Regions from separate parts of the Streptomyces platensis genome, predicted to be linked through region 3. Evidence: predicted binding sites of a transcription regulator. Region 3 holds the regulator's gene; each other region holds the start of a gene.
The links. The regulator HrcA, encoded in region 3, represses chaperone genes, less so after heat shock. The targets are predictions, from matches to a motif close to TTNGCACTCNGNNNNNCNGAGTGCNAA.
Positions count from the first base shown of each region.

Region 1: CP981_RS16345 (FmdB family zinc ribbon protein) is a predicted target of HrcA. The motif match lies at 1,990-2,016, and genes of this name have one in related genera.
Region 2: groL (chaperonin GroEL) is a predicted target of HrcA. The motif match lies at 3,199-3,225, and genes of this name have one in related genera.

Region 1 is NZ_CP023691.1:3,748,194-3,753,687, forward strand. It holds gene CP981_RS16335 (potassium/proton antiporter) at 1-299, shown strand, start outside; gene CP981_RS16340 (MFS transporter) at 614-1,915, shown strand; gene CP981_RS16345 (FmdB family zinc ribbon protein) at 2,028-2,366, shown strand; gene CP981_RS16350 (S-methyl-5'-thioadenosine phosphorylase) at 2,482-3,315, shown strand; gene mscL (large conductance mechanosensitive channel protein MscL) at 4,031-4,537, shown strand; gene CP981_RS39380 (hypothetical protein) at 4,584-4,925, opposite strand; gene CP981_RS16365 (MepB family protein) at 4,957-5,494, opposite strand, start outside.
Region 2 is NZ_CP023691.1:5,207,232-5,212,725, forward strand. It holds gene CP981_RS23135 (glucosyl-3-phosphoglycerate synthase) at 1-379, opposite strand, end outside; SAM riboswitch class I at 549-709, shown strand; gene thrC (threonine synthase) at 727-2,010, shown strand; gene CP981_RS23145 (MoaD/ThiS family protein) at 2,094-2,372, shown strand; gene CP981_RS23150 (cold-shock protein) at 2,796-2,999, shown strand; gene groL (chaperonin GroEL) at 3,387-5,012, shown strand; gene CP981_RS23160 (hypothetical protein) at 5,181-5,474, opposite strand; gene CP981_RS23165 (hypothetical protein) at 5,471-5,494, opposite strand, start outside.
Region 3 is NZ_CP023691.1:2,981,523-2,987,016, forward strand. It holds gene CP981_RS13130 (16S rRNA (uracil(1498)-N(3))-methyltransferase) at 1-71, opposite strand, end outside; gene CP981_RS13135 (nitronate monooxygenase) at 68-1,156, opposite strand; gene dnaJ (molecular chaperone DnaJ) at 1,254-2,390, opposite strand; gene hrcA (heat-inducible transcriptional repressor HrcA) at 2,391-3,407, opposite strand; gene CP981_RS13150 (MBL fold metallo-hydrolase) at 3,602-4,336, shown strand; gene CP981_RS13155 (DUF3097 domain-containing protein) at 4,372-5,205, shown strand; gene CP981_RS13160 (Uma2 family endonuclease) at 5,183-5,494, opposite strand, start outside.

The DNA.
Region 1 (5,494 bases), 770 kb from region 3:
TGCGCGGCCATCTGCTGTCCACGTCCATCGGCCCGGCGTCCCGTATGCACGGCGTCGAGGTCGGCGAGCTCCGGATGCCCGCGGGCGCCGCGGTCACCCTCATCGTCCGGGACGGCTCCAGCTTCGTGCCGTCGCCCGCCACGGTGCTGCGGCGCGGCGACGAGCTGCTGGTGGTCGCCACCGATCCGGTCCGGGACGCGGCCGAGCGGCGGCTCCAGGCGGTCTCCCAGGGCGGCAAGCTGGCCGGCTGGCTGGGCACCGGCGGCCCCACGGGACGGTCACGCCACCGCCACCGCTGAGGTCCGTCCGCCCCCTGGACGGGAATGTGCTGCATCTCTCCACGGATCCCAAGGGATTCCGCGTGAAGCCCTGACTTATCCCAGGGCTTCACGCCCCGCGACCTGTAGTATGAAGAGGCACATCGACGAACCAACTCTGCCTGATGCAGAGCTGGCGCGACCGCTCGGCGGCCGCGGTCCCCCTGCCTTACGCAGCCACCTCTCCGGTGCGGACCACGCGGTATCACTCGGTCCTGCGCGAGAGGACAGCTCTCGGCGCGTTCCCGTGACGACCTCGCGGGTGGCGCGCTACCAGGCGGCAGAAAGGCCCGGCCGTGGCATCCGCGGTCAAGGACTCCCGTTCCGGATACGGACCACTGCTCCGCACCCCTGGTGCATGGACATTCCTGCTGCCCGGCTTTCTGGCCCGGCAGCCCTTCGCCATGCTGACGATCGGCATCGTGCTGCTCGTCCAGTCCACCACCGGCTCGTACGGCACCGCGGGCGCGGTGTCCGCCACGACCGGTGTCGCGATGGCCCTGTTCGCCCCGCAGAGCGGCAAGCTCGCCGACCGCTTCGGGCAGCGCGCGGTGCTGATCCCCGGCGTCCTGGCGCATGTCGCCGGCGTCGTGGCGCTGATCATCCTCGCCCTGGCCCACGCCCCCCTGTGGGCGCTGCTCGCGGTGGCGGTCCCCACGGGCGCCTCGACGCCGCAGGTAGGCCCGATGGTGCGGGCCCGCTGGGCCGCCCGGCTCGGTGGCAGTCCGCTGATGCCGACGGCCGCCGCCTTCGAGTCGGTGACCGACGAGTTCACCTTCGTGGTCGGCCCGGTGCTGGCGACCGCGCTGTGCACCGGCGTCCACCCGGCGGCCGGGCTGGTCGCCGAGGCCGTACTGACCCTGGCCGGCGGGCTGCTGTTCGCCGCGCAGCGGCGCAGCCAGCCGGCGGTGCACCGGTCGCAGGCCGGTGACCGGCCGCGGGTCTCGGCGCTGTCGGTGCCCGGCGTACGCGTTCTGATCGTGGCGTTCCTCGGCATCGGCGCCGTCTTCGGCGGGATGCAGGTCTCGCTGACGGCGTTCACCCAGCACATCGGGCAGCCCGGCATCAACGGCGTGCTCTACGGGATCTTCGCGGGCGGCAACATGCTCGCCGGTATCGCCTGCGGCGCCCTCGCCTGGAAGGTCGGCCCCCGGCGCCGGCTGCTGGTCGCCTACGGGCTGCTGGCGCTGGCCACCACCCCGCTGTGGGCGGTCACCGCGGTGCCGCTGCTGGGCGCCGTCGGCCTGGTCGTCGGCCTGTGCATCGCCCCGGCCCTGATCACCGGCTACACCCTCGTGGAGTCGCTGGTGCCGGCCGCCGCCCGCACCGAGGCCTTCACCTGGCTGACCGGCGCGGTCGCGCTGGGCCAGGCGGCCGCGGCCACCTCGTCCGGCCAGCTGGCGGACCGCTTCGGGCCGAGTATGGGCTTCCTGGTGCCGCTGGCAGGTACGGCGCTGGCCCTGACGGTGCTGCTGGCGCTCCGCGCCCACCTGCTGCCGCGCTCCTCGACCGTGGCCGCCGGCGCCCCGGCGGAGGGCCCCGAGGCCCCGGTCCCGGCCGTTTCCGAGGACCGCGAGCGGGAGCTGGCGCGCGCCTGACCCGGCGTGGGGTCGGTCACCGTCCGCCGGTCACGGTGGACTGGCGGGCGGGAATACTGCAATATGGAGCGTCGTTAGCACTCATCGAGTGAGAGTGCCAGGAGGAAGACAAGTGCCGACCTACCAGTACCAGTGCACCGAGTGCGGCGAGGGCCTCGAGGCGGTGCAGAAGTTCACCGACGACGCGCTCACGGAGTGCCCCGCCTGCAACGGACGCCTCAAGAAGGTGTTCTCCGCGGTCGGCATCGTCTTCAAGGGCTCCGGCTTCTACCGCAACGACAGCCGCGGCTCGTCGTCCAGCAGCAGCCCCGCCAAGAGCGCCTCCACGTCGGGCACGACGTCCTCCTCGGACTCGTCGAGCTCCTCGTCCGGCAGCTCCGACAGCAAGTCCTCCGCCCCGGCCGCCGCTTCGTCCACCGGCAGCAGCTCGGGCACCAGCTCCGCCGCCTGACCCCGCACGCGCCCGGACCCCGCCGTCACCGACGGCGGGGTCCGTCGTCTTACGGGTTTCTTTCGTTCCCGCGACCCGCCTTCCCCCGCCGCCGCGCCCCGATAGTGTGATCGGCATGGCTGACGCGGAGATTGGCGTTATCGGCGGATCGGGTTTCTACTCCTTCCTCGATGACGTGACCGAGATCACAGTGGACACCCCGTACGGGCGCCCGAGCGATTCGCTGTGCCTGGGAGAGGTCGCCGGCCGCCAGGTCGCGTTCCTGCCCCGGCACGGCCGCGGCCACCACCTCCCGCCGCACCGCATCAACTACCGCGCCAATCTGTGGGCCCTGCGCTCGGTCGGCGTACGCCAGGTCCTCGGCCCGTGCGCGGTCGGCGGACTGCGCCCCGAGTACGGCCCCGGCACGCTGCTGGTCCCCGACCAGCTCGTCGACCGCACCAAGGCCCGCACCCAGACCTACTTCGACGGCGAGCCGCTCCCCGACGGGAGCGTCCCCAACGTCGTCCATCTGACCTTCGCCGACCCGTACTGCCCCACAGGGCGACAGGCTGCCCTCTCGGCGGCCCGCGGCCGGGACTGGGAACCGGTCGACGGCGGCACCCTCGTCGTCGTCGAGGGCCCCCGCTTCTCGACCCGCGCCGAATCGCGCTGGCATGCCGCACAGGGCTGGTCGGTGGTCGGCATGACCGGTCACCCCGAAGCCGTCCTGGCCCGCGAACTAGGCCTCTGCTACACCTCGTTGACCCTGGTCACCGACCTGGACGCGGGCACCGAGACCGGTGAGGGCGTCTCCCACGACGAGGTCTTCCGGGTCTTCGCCGAGAACGTCGGCCGACTGCGCGAGGTCCTCTTCGACGCGGTCGCCGCGCTGCCCGACAACGCGGCCCGCGACTGCCTGTGCACCGGCGCCCACGCCGGCTGGGACCTGGGCATCGAGCTGCCGTAACGCCCCCGGACGCGCTCGGCCTCCCCCTCCCGGGTGGCCGAGTTGTCCACAGGAGCGGGGCCGTCCACAGCCCGGAGCGGGCGGGCGGAGTCTTCCGGCACGGTGGTGATCAGCGGTTCACCCGACCCCTCACCCCCTGGCGGTGCCCACCATGCTCCGGACCACTCCCGCTGCTCCTTCCCCGGCCCTCCCTGATCCCCTCTCCCCGCCGCTGCCCGCTCCCCCGCCGTGTGACGTGCCGCACTTCGCACCGGTCCGGGCGGGCGGCGGCAGGCACCGGTGGGGACGGCCCGCGCGGCAGCGCTTACTGGCCGCCGGCCTGGCGCTGACCGCCGCAGCACTGGCCGGCGGGGCGTCGTACGGTGCCGTACGAGACGCTCCGGGCCCCGGCTGCCCGTCGGTGGCGGCCCCGGGCGGGCGGTGACCATGCTTCAAGATCAAGTGGCCTCCGCGCCCACCCCACGCGAGACTGCTGCGCATGGCGGGGCACCCGCCGCGCGCCAATGGGGGCGCGCCCACCGCACCGGTACCGCGGTTTCCGTCCCGACGGCCCGCACGCTCGGCCCCCTCCCCCGGAACCACCGATTCCGTGCCGACGCACCGGCCGCTGGATGGTTCATGTCACACGACTGGACACCTCTGCCCTGCCCTGCCGTAAGTTGCGGTGCTGATTGTTGGTGCACCGTCCGTAGTGAGCATGGAAAGAGGCTGTCAGGTGAGCGAGAGCAAGGGCGTCCTTCAGGGATTCAAGGAATTCCTGATGCGCGGCAACGTCATCGAACTCGCGGTCGCGGTCGTCGTCGGTGCGGCCTTCACCAACATCGTCAACGCGGTGGTGAAGGGCATCATCAACCCCATCGTGGGTGCGCTCGGCTCGCAGAACCTCGATCACTACCAGGCCTGCCTGACCGCCACCTGCGCCAAGGACCCGAAGACGGGTGCCTTCACCGACGGGATCTACATCCTCTGGGGCTCGGTGCTCAGCGCCGCCCTGACGTTCCTGATCACCGCCGCGGTCGTCTACTTCCTCATGATCCTTCCGATCAACAAGTGGAAGGAACGCCAGACGGCCCGGCAGGCACTGGAGGCGGCCCCCGCCGACCCCACCGAGATCGAGCTGCTCACCGAAATCCGCGATGCACTGCTCGCACAGCGCACCGCCGCACCGTCCGCGCCCGCATCCACCTCGGGCACGATCGGCATCCAGAAGACCCGCGAGTAGCAGACGCCGCCCGCAGCCGGCGACCCACGCCGCCCGCTCACCTCGCTCAGAGGTGGTGGGGCGGCTTCTCATCGAGGAAACGGGCCAGATCGGCAGCGCTGTCGCCCCCGGCCGGGCGCTCGCCCCAACCACGGTCGGTGTCGTCCGAGGACTGCTGGCTCAGCGGGTCGTCGAAGATCAGCTTGGCTGCGGGCCGGGGGGTCGCCGGGCGGGCGGAGGGCGAGGACGCGGGCGCGGGGGGCTGCTCGGCGTCGGGAGACGTCTGCTCGGTGGCGGAGGGCGCCTGCTCGGCGTCGGAGGGGGTCTGCTCGCCGTCGGAACGCGCCTGCTCGGCGTCGGAGCCGTCGTGGGGCGCGGGCATCGGCTCGGGTTCGGGGGTGGGGCTCACGTGTCCAGGGTACGGGCGGGGCGGGAGCCGGTCAGGGGTGGTGGAGCGCCTGGGCGCGGGCCGCGTCGAGGGGCCCGTCCTCAGGGATCCGGAGGTAGTGGTTCACCTGCCACGCCTGGGTGGTGCGGGCCTGCCGATTGGTGGTCTCCACCCACGGCGGGTAGACGCGAAACGCCCGCTTTCCGCCGGAGCCGTTCCGGGAAACGATGCCGCGCTCACACAGCACCTCGCGCGGAAAGACGAAGTGCCCGAAGTGGTCGCCCTCGCGGGTGCTGATGACGAAAAGATCCACCGGATCCGCGGAGTCGAACGGCTGAATCGGCCCGCCGGGGCTCCGCTTCCACACCGTGACGAACTGACCGACCTTCGTCGGGGTGGTCTTGGCGACCCGGAACCGGACGGCGGAGCCGTCGAGAGTGAATTCATGTGCCGCGTACTCAGCACTCTCCGCTTCGGGAACCGGCCGTGAGCAGGTGAATCCGCAGGGGTCGTAAACCCGCTTCTTCGCCGCGAGGAGCTCAGCATGCAGGGATTCCCCCTCCGGCCAGGGCTCGGGAACTACCGGCCGG
Region 2 (5,494 bases), 2.2 Mb from region 3:
TGAAGCAGACGATGTCGCCGGTGGTGGCCAGGAGGGAGCGCCAGAGCACCTCGCCCTTGCCGGGCAGCGCGGGCAGCCGTGGCAGCACGCTGTCGCGGGGCACGACCCGGGCGCCGGCCGCCGCCGCGACCTCGGCGGTGCGGTCGGTGGAGCCGGAGTCCAGCACCACCAGCTCGTCGACGAGGGGAACGGCCTCGGTCATCAGCTCGGCACGGATCACCGCCACGATCGCCCCGACCGTGGCCTCCTCGTCGAGCGCGGGCAGCACGACACTGACCGTTCGGCCCGTCTGGCGCTTCGCCTCCAGCAGCTGCCCCAGGGGACGGTCAGCGGCGGACCAGGAGTGGCTGGTCAGCCAGCTCTCGACCTCTTCCAGCACGTCTACGACTCCTCGGTCGCCGCCGGAGGGCGGCCTGTGTGATCCATCTCGCGGTTCGGACGACTATCTCAACAGTCAGTGCCGTCGGTTACAGTCTTGAACAACGCGGATGACCGTCGCATGTCGGGGTCCGCGCCACAAACGCCTGGGTTTCGGCCCAGCGCCATACCGCTCATCCAGAGGGGCAGAGGGATACGGCCCGTTGAAGCCCCGGCAACCCTCCAGCCGGTCTTGCCGCCAGGACGCTGACGTCCCGCGCGCGTGAGGCTCCCGGCTAGGGAAGGTGCCAAATCCGTCTCGTGGCGAGATTCGCCGCGAGGAAGATGAGGAGAAAGGGCCTCGCCTCCATGGCTGTGCAAGTCACCGAAAACACCCCCACCGTCGCTCTGGGCCCCGCCGCAGCACTGTCCTGCCGCGAGTGCGGACAGCGTTTCGCGCTCGGCCCGATCTTCGCGTGCCAGGAATGTTTCGGGCCGCTCGAAGTCGCCTACGACCTGCCGAGCGGCGACCCCGAGGGCCTGCGGAAGCAGATCGAGGCCGGCCCGGACAACATCTGGCGCTACGCCCCGCTGCTGCCCGTCCCCACCGACGTGGCCGACAAGCCCAATCTCAACCCGGGCTTCACCAAGCTCGTGAAGGCCGACAATCTCGCCCGTGAGCTGGGCGTCACCGGCGGTCTGTACGTCAAGGACGACTCCGGCAACCCGACGCACTCCTTCAAGGACCGCGTCGTGGCGATCGCCGTCGAGGCCGCCCGCGCCTTCGGCTTCACCACCCTGTCCTGCTCCTCCACCGGCAACCTCGCCGGTGCGGTCGGCGCCGCGGCGCGCCGCGCCGGATTCGAGTCCTGCGTGTTCATCCCGCACGACCTGGAGGCCGGCAAGGTCGTGATGGCCGCGGTCTACGGCGGTGACCTGGTCGGCATCGAGGGCAACTACGACGACGTCAACCGCTTCTGCTCGGAGCTCATCGGCGACCCGCTGGGCGAGGGCTGGGGCTTCGTCAACGTCAATCTGCGGCCGTACTACGGCGAGGGTTCCAAGACGCTCGCGTACGAGATCTGCGAGCAGCTGGGCTGGCAGCTCCCGGACCAGATCGTCATCCCGATCGCGTCCGGCTCGCAGCTCACGAAGATCGACAAGGGGCTCAAGGAGCTGATCGCCCTCGGCCTGGTCGAGGACAAGCCGTACAAGATCTTCGGTGCCCAGGCGGAGGGCTGCTCGCCGGTGTCCACGGCCTTCAAGGCCGGCCACGATGTCGTCCGCCCGCAGAAGCCGGACACCATCGCCAAGTCGCTGGCGATCGGCAACCCCGCCGACGGGCCGTATGTGCTCGACATCGCGCGCCGTACGGGCGGTGCCGTGGAGGACGTCAACGACGCGCAGATCGTGGACGCGATCAAGCTGCTGGCCAGGACGGAAGGCATCTTCGCGGAGACCGCGGGCGGCGTGACCGTCGGCGTGACCAAGAAGCTGATCGAGGAGGGCGTCCTCGACCCGTCCCTGACCACCGTCGTACTGAACACGGGTGACGGCCTCAAGACACTCGACGCGGTCGCCCCCACCTCCGGGCCCACGGCGACGATCCGTCCGAACCTGGACGCGTTCCGCGCGGCCGGCCTGGCCCGCTGAGGCCGCCGGCCCGTCCGGCATCCGGCGGACGTGGCCGCGCCCAGCCCCCGAACTCGTACTCCGTACCCCTGGAAGGCAGAACCATGAGCGTCAAGGTCCGCATCCCCACCATCCTCCGCACGTACACCGGTGGCCAGGCCGAGGTCCCCGCCGAGGGCGCGACCCTCTCCGAGGTGATCGCCGACCTGGAGCAGAACCACCAGGGCATCGCGGCCCGTGTGCTGGACGACGCCGGCAAGCTGCGCCGCTTCGTGAACGTGTACGTCAACGATGACGATGTGCGCTTCGAGCAGGGCCTGGAGACGCCCACCCCGGACGGTGCGGGCATCTCGATCATCCCGGCGGTGGCCGGCGGCTGCTGATTTGCGCCAACTCTTCTCCTGCATGACCGGAATTGCCCCGTCCGCCAGAAAGCGGACGGGGCAATTCCATGTTGTGAAAGGAGATACCATTGGGGTGATCCCCCTCCGGATATCACCGTGCGCGTGCCGAACGCATATGTGTTCGCGATCAGTTGTGGCCAAAGTGTGGGCGGTATTTGTCGCCTAGGTGCCCTATGCCCGGCCCGACTTGCCCTGGAGAACTGGGATTTCGCCGCATATAGCCGATTCTCCGGCGCCGGAATTCTCGTCCGATTGACCTGTTGCTCTGGGCATCTGTGCAGATACATTCAGCGGCGGTCGACGCGTTCCGGCGCACACCCCACGGGCCTTTCGCGGGGTGAGGTCTGACCCGGGTCCGCGGAGTGCGGTCCTGCGCAAGGGCCAGTAATAGGGGAGTTAGGCATGGCTCAGGGCACCGTCAAGTGGTTCAACGCGGAGAAGGGGTACGGCTTCATCGCGGTCGACGGTGGTGCGGATGTTTTCGTCCACTACAGCGCGATCCAGATGGACGGCTACCGCACCCTTGAGGAGGGTCAGCGGGTCGAGTTCGAGATCTCGCAGGGCCAGAAGGGGCCGCAGGCGGACATGGTCCGGGTGGCCGGCTGAGGCGCCGACCGACTGCTGCGTGAGGAAGGCCCGTACCCCTGAGGGGGGTACGGGCCTTCGGCTGTTTGCGGGGCGGGGCTGCGGGGTGGGCGGGTCGCGCGGGGGCGGGGTGCGTGCGGCCCACTTGTCACCCCTAGGAGGAGGGCGCCTTCGTGGCCGCCTCGTGCCCGCCCGCCGCCCAACCGCACCCTCCGGGCGGCTTGCACTCTCCTACCCCGAGTGCTAATCATTGCGTTAGCACTCTCCCAGTGAGAGTGACAAAGAAGGACCGGGTCGGCGAGGCCCGCGGATCGGTGGGGCAAGGAACCACACAGGTCTGCAGGTCGTCCGTCGCGGGCGCCAGCGCGGTCCGGAGCAATCCACCCCAGTCCGGGAGGACCACTTCACATGGCCAAGATCATCGCGTTCGACGAGGAGGCACGGCGCGGTCTCGAGCGCGGGATGAACCAGCTCGCCGACGCCGTCAAGGTCACCCTCGGCCCCAAGGGCCGTAACGTCGTCCTCGAGAAGAAGTGGGGCGCCCCCACGATCACCAACGATGGTGTTTCCATCGCCAAGGAGATCGAGCTCGAGGACCCGTACGAGAAGATCGGCGCCGAGCTGGTCAAGGAGGTCGCGAAGAAGACGGACGACGTCGCCGGTGACGGCACGACGACCGCGACCGTCCTGGCCCAGGCCCTGGTCCGCGAGGGCCTGCGCAACGTCGCCGCCGGCGCCAACCCGATGGCCCTCAAGCGCGGTATCGAGAAGGCCGTCGAGGCCGTCTCCGCCGCCCTGCTGGAGCAGGCCAAGGACGTGGAGACCAAGGAGCAGATCGCTTCGACCGCCTCCATCTCCGCCGCTGACACCCAGATCGGCGAGCTCATCGCCGAGGCCATGGACAAGGTCGGCAAGGAAGGCGTCATCACCGTCGAGGAGTCCCAGACCTTCGGTCTGGAGCTGGAACTCACCGAGGGTATGCGCTTCGACAAGGGCTACATCTCGGCGTACTTCGCCACTGACATGGAGCGTATGGAGGCGTCGCTCGACGACCCGTACATCCTCATCGTCAACTCCAAGATCGGCAGCGTGAAGGACCTGCTGCCGCTCCTGGAGAAGGTCATGCAGTCCGGCAAGCCGCTGCTGATCATCGCCGAGGACGTCGAGGGCGAGGCCCTGTCGACCCTGGTCGTCAACAAGATCCGTGGCACCTTCAAGTCCGTCGCCGTCAAGGCCCCGGGCTTCGGTGACCGCCGCAAGGCCATGCTCGGCGACATCGCCATCCTCACCGGTGGCACCGTCATCTCCGAGGAGGTCGGCCTCAAGCTGGAGAACGCCGGTCTCGAACTGCTCGGCCGCGCCCGCAAGGTCGTCATCACCAAGGACGAGACCACCATCGTCGACGGTGCCGGTGACAGCGAGCAGGTCCAGGGCCGCGTCAACCAGATCCGCGCCGAGATCGAGAACAGCGACTCGGACTACGACCGCGAGAAGCTCCAGGAGCGTCTGGCGAAGCTGGCCGGCGGCGTGGCCGTCATCAAGGCCGGTGCCGCCACCGAGGTCGAGCTCAAGGAGCGCAAGCACCGCATCGAGGACGCCGTTCGCAACGCGAAGGCGGCCGTCGAGGAGGGCATCGTCGCCGGCGGTGGCGTCGCCCTGCTCCAGGCCTCCCAGGTCTTCGAGAAGCTGGAGCTCGAGGGTGACGAGGCGACCGGCGCCAACGCCGTGAAGCTCGCCCTGGAGGCCCCGCTCAAGCAGATCTCCGTCAACGGCGGCCTTGAGGGCGGCGTTGTGGTGGAGAAGGTGCGCAACCTGCCCATCGGCCACGGTCTGAACGCCGCGACCGGTGAGTACGTCGACATGATCGCCGAGGGCATCATCGACCCGGCCAAGGTCACGCGCTCCGCGCTCCAGAACGCCGCCTCCATCGCGGCGCTCTTCCTCACCACCGAGGCCGTCATCGCCGACAAGCCGGAGAAGGCCGCCGCGGCGGGCGCTCCGGGCGGCATGCCGGGCGGTGACATGGACTTCTGATCCTCCGGATCAGACGCTGATCCTCCCGGATCACACGTCCACACGTACGCCGGGGCGGCACCCTCCTTCCAGGGGGGTGCCGCCCCGGCGGCGTTGGTGCGCCGTGGTTGCCTCACCGCGGATTGCGTACCGCGGATTGCGTATCGCGGGCTGCTCGCCGTGGACTGCCTACCGCGGATCGTTCGCCGCGTCGGAGTCGGCGGCGTCCGCCGCCTTCTCGGCCTCGTCGAGCTTCTTCAGCATCTGCTTCTCCTCGTCGGCGGACGAGCCGGATGAGCCGGATGAGCCGGATGAGCCGGAGGTGGCGGGGGAGGCCGGGTCCTGTGGTGCCGCGGACCCGTCACCGGCCGAGGCCCCGGACGGCGACTGACCGCCGGTCGATCCCGAGCATCCGGTGACGGCCAGCACGGGCAGCGCGACCGCCGCCGTCAGCAGCAGCGCGGCGCGTCGGGAGCGCCTCATGAGCCGCTGTTCTCCGGGGC
Region 3 (5,494 bases):
CCGTCCAGCATCAGGGTGCCGCCGGCCCGTACGCCCGCGAGGGACTCGACGAGGAAGACCGGCGCGGTCATGACGCGCCGCCGGTGGCGGAGCGGTGCAACGCGGCGCGCGCGGCGTCCAGTTCGGCTGCCAGCACCTCCACCAGCTGCCGGGCGGGCAGCTCCCGTGCCAGCCGGTGGCCCTGCCCCGCCCACAGGTTCATGCCCTGGGCGTCGCCCGCCTTGGCGGCGGCCTTGCGCACGGTGGAGGTGAGGTAGTGGACGGCCGGGTAGGCGGCCGGTGCGTACGGGCCGTGCTCGCGCAGGAAGCGGTTGACCAGCCCGCGGGCCGGCCGTCCGGAGAACGCCCGGGTCAACTCCGTATGCGTGAACAGGGGGTTGGTCAGTGCCTGCTTGTGCAGCGGGTTGGCGCCCGACTCGGGGGTGGCGAGGAAGGCGGTGCCCAGCTGCGCCATGGTCGCCCCGGCGGCCAGCACCGCCGCGATCTGCGCCCCGCGCATCAGCCCGCCCGCGGCGATCATCGGAATCTGCACGGCCTCCCGGACCTGGCCGAGCGCCGCCAGCAGCCCCAGCCCCGCGCCGGTCCCGTCCGCATGCGGATCGTCCCGGTGGGTGCCCTGGTGGCCGCCGGCCTCCACGCCCTGCACGCACACCGCGTCCGCGCCCGACCACTGCGCGGCCTGTGCCTCGGCGGCGGTGGTGACCGTGACGACGGTGTACGTACCGACCTTGGCGAACGCGTCGAGGACGGCGCGCGAGGGGCAGCCGAAGGTGAAGGACACCACCGGCACCGGGTCCTCGCGCAGTATCGCGAGCTTGGCCTCGTAGCCGTCGTCGATGGGCCCGTCGGTGTCGCCGAGTTCGGTCTCGTACCAGGTGGCCTCACCGGCGAGCTGTTCGCGGTAGACCTCGACGACGGAGCCGTCGGCCAGGGAGGGCTGCGGCATGAAGAGGTTGACGCCGAAGGGCCGGTCGGTCAGCGACCGCAGCTGTTTGATCTCCTGGTACATCCCGTCGGCGGTTTTGTAGCCGGCGGCGAGGAAGCCGAGACCGCCGGCCGCACAGACGGCGGCGGCGAGCTCGGGTCCGGAGCCGCCTCCCGCCATTGGGGCCTGCACGATCGGGTAGCGGCAGAGATCGGTCGGTGCGGTGGGCATGAGCACATCGTGTCACGCCCACCGCACCGCCCCGAACAGGGGCGGTGGCTTCCACGGGGGCCCGGGGAACCTCCGCGGACCCCCGGGCCGACCTGGGCTATCGCCCGTTGAAAGCGTCCTTCAGCCGCGAGAAGAGACCCTGCTGCCCCGGCTGAAACTGCCCCGTGGGCCGCTCCTCACCGCGCAGCTTGGCCAGCCGCCGCAGCGCCTCCTCCTGCTCGGGTTCGAGCTTGGTGGGCGTCTGCACCTCGACATGGACGATGAGGTCGCCGCGGCCGCCGCCGCGCAGATGGGTCACCCCGCGCTGGTGCAGCGGGATCGACTGGCCGGACTGGGTACCGGGCCGGACGTCGATCTCCTCGACTCCGTCCAGCGTCTCCAGCGGGCACTTCGTGCCCAGCGCCGCCGCTGTCATCGGGATGGTGACCGTGCAGTGCAGATCGTCGCCGCGCCGCTGGAAGACCGGGTGCGGCAGCTCGTGGATCTCCACGTAGAGGTCACCGGCGGGGCCGCCGCCGGGGCCGACCTCGCCCTCGCCCGCGAGCTGGATGCGGGTGCCGTTGTCGACACCGGCCGGGATCTTGACGGTCAGGGTGCGGCGGGAACGGATCCGCCCGTCGCCCGCGCACTCGTGGCACGGCGTCGGGACGACCGTGCCGAAGCCCTGGCACTGCGGGCACGGCCGCGAGGTCATGACCTGGCCCAGGAACGACCGGGTGACCTGCGAGACCTCACCGCGGCCGCGGCACATGTCACAGGTCTGCGCCGAGGTACCCGGCGCCGCGCCCTCGCCGCTGCACGTCGTACAGACGACGGCGGTGTCGACCTGGATGTCCTTGGTCGTGCCGAAGGCCGCTTCGGTCAGCTCGATATCGAGCCGGATCATGGCGTCCTGGCCGCGGCGGGTGCGCGAGCGCGGCCCGCGCTGCGACGCGGTGCCGAAGAACGCGTCCATGATGTCGGAGAAGTTGCCGAAGCCCGCGCCGAAGCCGCCCGCGCCCTGGCCGCCGCCCGCCTGCGAGAGGGGGTCGCCGCCGAGGTCGTAGACCTGCTTCTTCTGCGGGTCCGAGAGCACCTCGTAAGCGGCGTTGATCTCCTTGAACCGCTCCTGGGTCTTCGGATCCGGGTTCACGTCCGGGTGCAGCTCGCGCGCCAGCCGGCGGAAGGCCTTCTTGATCTGATCCTGCGAGGCGTCGCGTCCGATACCGAGGACCGAGTAGTAATCCGTGGCCACTTACGACTCCGCGAGGATTTGTCCGACGTAACGTGCCACTGCGCGTACCGCTCCCATCGTTCCGGGGTAGTCCATGCGGGTCGGTCCGACCACGCCGAGTTTGGCGACTGCCTCGTCGCCCGAACCGTAGCCGACCGTGACGACCGATGTGGACGCCAGGCCTTCGTGGGCATTCTCATGCCCGATACGTACGGTCATGCCCGAGTCCTTGGCCTCCCCGAGCAGCTTGAGCATCACCACATGCTCCTCAAGGGCCTCCAGCACCGGCCGGATGGTCAGGGGGAAATCGTGCCCGAAGCGCGTGAGATTGGCGGTGCCGCCGATCATCAGCCGCTCTTCGGTCTCCTCCACCAGAGTTTCCAGCAACACCGACAGCACTGTCGAGACCGTGCCGCGGTCGTCCTGCTCGAAGGACTCCGGGAGATCCTGCACCAACTGCGGCACATCCGCGAACCGGCGCCCCACGACCCGGCTGTTGAGCCGGGCCCGCAGATCCGCCAGCGAGGTCTCGCCGAACGGTGCCTGGCAGTCGATGAGCCGCTGCTCGACCCGCCCGGTGTCCGTGATCAGCACCAGCATCAGCCGGGCCGGGGCCAGGGCCAGCAGCTCGACGTGCCGGACCGTGGACCGGGTCAGGGACGGGTACTGCACGACCGCGACCTGCCGGGTCAGCTGCGCCAGCAGCCGGACCGTGCGGCCCACGACGTCGTCGAGGTCGACGGCGCCGTCCAGGAAGTTCTGGATCGCCCGCCGCTCCGGGCTGGACAGCGGCTTCACACCGGCCAGCTTGTCGACGAACAGGCGGTAGCCCTTGTCGGTCGGGATGCGCCCGGCACTCGTGTGCGGCTGGGCGATGAAACCCTCGTCCTCCAGGGCGGCCATGTCGTTGCGGACGGTGGCCGGGGAGACGCCGAGCTGATGGCGTTCGGTCAGGGCCTTGGAGCCGACCGGCTCCTCCGTCCCGACATAGTCCTGGACGATGGCGCGCAGCACTTCGAGCCTGCGTTCACTGAGCATCCCGCGCACCTCCAGTCCGGCCGTCCGCCGTCTCGACTCTCCTGGCACTCACACGGGCCGAGTGCCAGACCTTGAGCCAGTGTACGGCCGAGTAGCACGGACACGGCAAGGGCGGCCGCACACAGCACCCGCCCGGTGACCGTGTTCGGCCGATCTGTCGGGCAACGCTATCGCGATGGCGCTAGCGTCTCGGTATGCAAACGTCTTGGGAAGAGGCCGGCTGGGAACAGCTCGGTGACGGTGTCGCCAGACGCCGGATGCCGGGCTGGGACGAGACGATCGGCGTGATCGCGGGCACCACCGGCGTCATGATCGTCGACACCGGCGCGACCCTGCGTGACGGCGCGGATCTGCGGCGGGCGATCCGCGGTGTGCTGGGCCGGGACGTGACGCATGTCGCGCTCACCCACCCGCATTTCGATCACGTCCTGGGCACCGCCGCGTTCGCGGGCGTCAAGGTCTTCGGCGCGGCCGGTCTCGGTGATCTGCTGCGCCGCGGCAAGGACGTGCTGCGGCACGACGCGATACGGCACGGCGTCGACCGCGACGCGGCCGCCGAGGCCGCCGATCTGCTGGTCGCCCCGCACCACCACGTCCACGACCAGCTGACCGTCGAGCTCGGCGACCGGCAGGTGCTGCTCGCCAATGTCGGCCCCGCGCACTCGACGCACGATCTCGCGGTGCTGGTACCGGGCCGGGGCGGGTCCCCGGAGATCGTCTTCTGCGGCGATCTGGTCGAGGAGTCCGGGGAACCCCAGGCGGGCCCGGACGCGCTGCCGCAGCGCTGGCCCGGCGCACTGGACCGGCTGCTGGCCCTCGGCGGCGAGGACGCACGGTATGTGCCCGGCCACGGCGCCGTGGTGGACGCAGCCTTCGTCCGCACCCAGCGTGCCGCCCTCGCCGCCCGCTTCGGCGTCGCCCCCTCCTGACCCCCGCCCGCTCACCCACGGACAGGCTCCACTCGATGCAGAACAGGCACTACAGCCCCGACCTCACCCCACCATGGAAGAAGCAGCGCCCGGCGCCCGAGGTGCCCGCCGATCCCGATCTGGTCGTCGAGGAGGTCACCTCGGGTTTCTGCGGCGCCGTGATCCGCTGCGAGAAGACCGCCCAGGGCCCGACGGTCACCCTGGAGGACCGCTTCGGCAAGCACCGCGTCTTCCCCATGGAGCCGCGCGGCTTCCTCCTGGAGGGGCGGGTGGTCACCCTCGTACGCCCCCAGGGCAGACCGGCCACCGCCACTCCGGCGCGTACGGCGTCCGGTTCCCTGGCCGTCCCCGGCGCCCGCGCACGGGTCGCCCGCGCCGGGCGCATTTACGTGGAGGGCCGGCACGACGCCGAGCTGGTGGAGCGGGTGTGGGGCGACGACCTGCGCATCGAGGGCGTCGTCGTGGAGTACCTGGAGGGCGTCGACGACCTCCCCGCGATCGTCCGCAGCTTCTCCCCCGGCCCGGACGCCCGCCTCGGCGTCCTCGTCGACCATCTCGTACCCGGCTCGAAGGAGTCCCGGATCGCGGCCGGGGTCACCGGTGACCACGCGCTGGTGGTGGGCCACCCGTACATCGACATCTGGGAGGCCGTGAAACCGTCCTCGGTCGGCATCCCGGCCTGGCCGACCGTCCCGCGCGGCCAGGACTGGAAGACGGGCGTCTGCCGGGCCCTGGGCTGGCCGGAGAACACGGGCGCCGCCTGGCAGCGGATCCTCTCCTGCGTGCGCTCCTACAAGGACCTGGAGCCGGCACTGCTGGGGCGGGTGGAGGAGCTGATCGACTTCGTCACGGCCGGCGGTGCGGCCTGACGTTGGGGAGGGTCCCGAATTCGCTGGTGTCGAGTACGACATCGAGCAGGTCCAACGGCACGGGATCGCCGAATTTATAGATCGACTGCGACTGGTAGTCGGCGTTCTCCCCGGTGCCGGTGGGCCCGGCGAGCAGGACACAGTGGGCCACGAGGGGATCGATGATCAAGTAGAGCGGAAGCCTGCTCGCCGCGTAGATCGAACGCTTGATGACGTAGTCATGATCAACGCTGGTCTTGGAGACAACCTCGACAACCATCTTGATCACCTCGGGCGGCATCATGCGCCC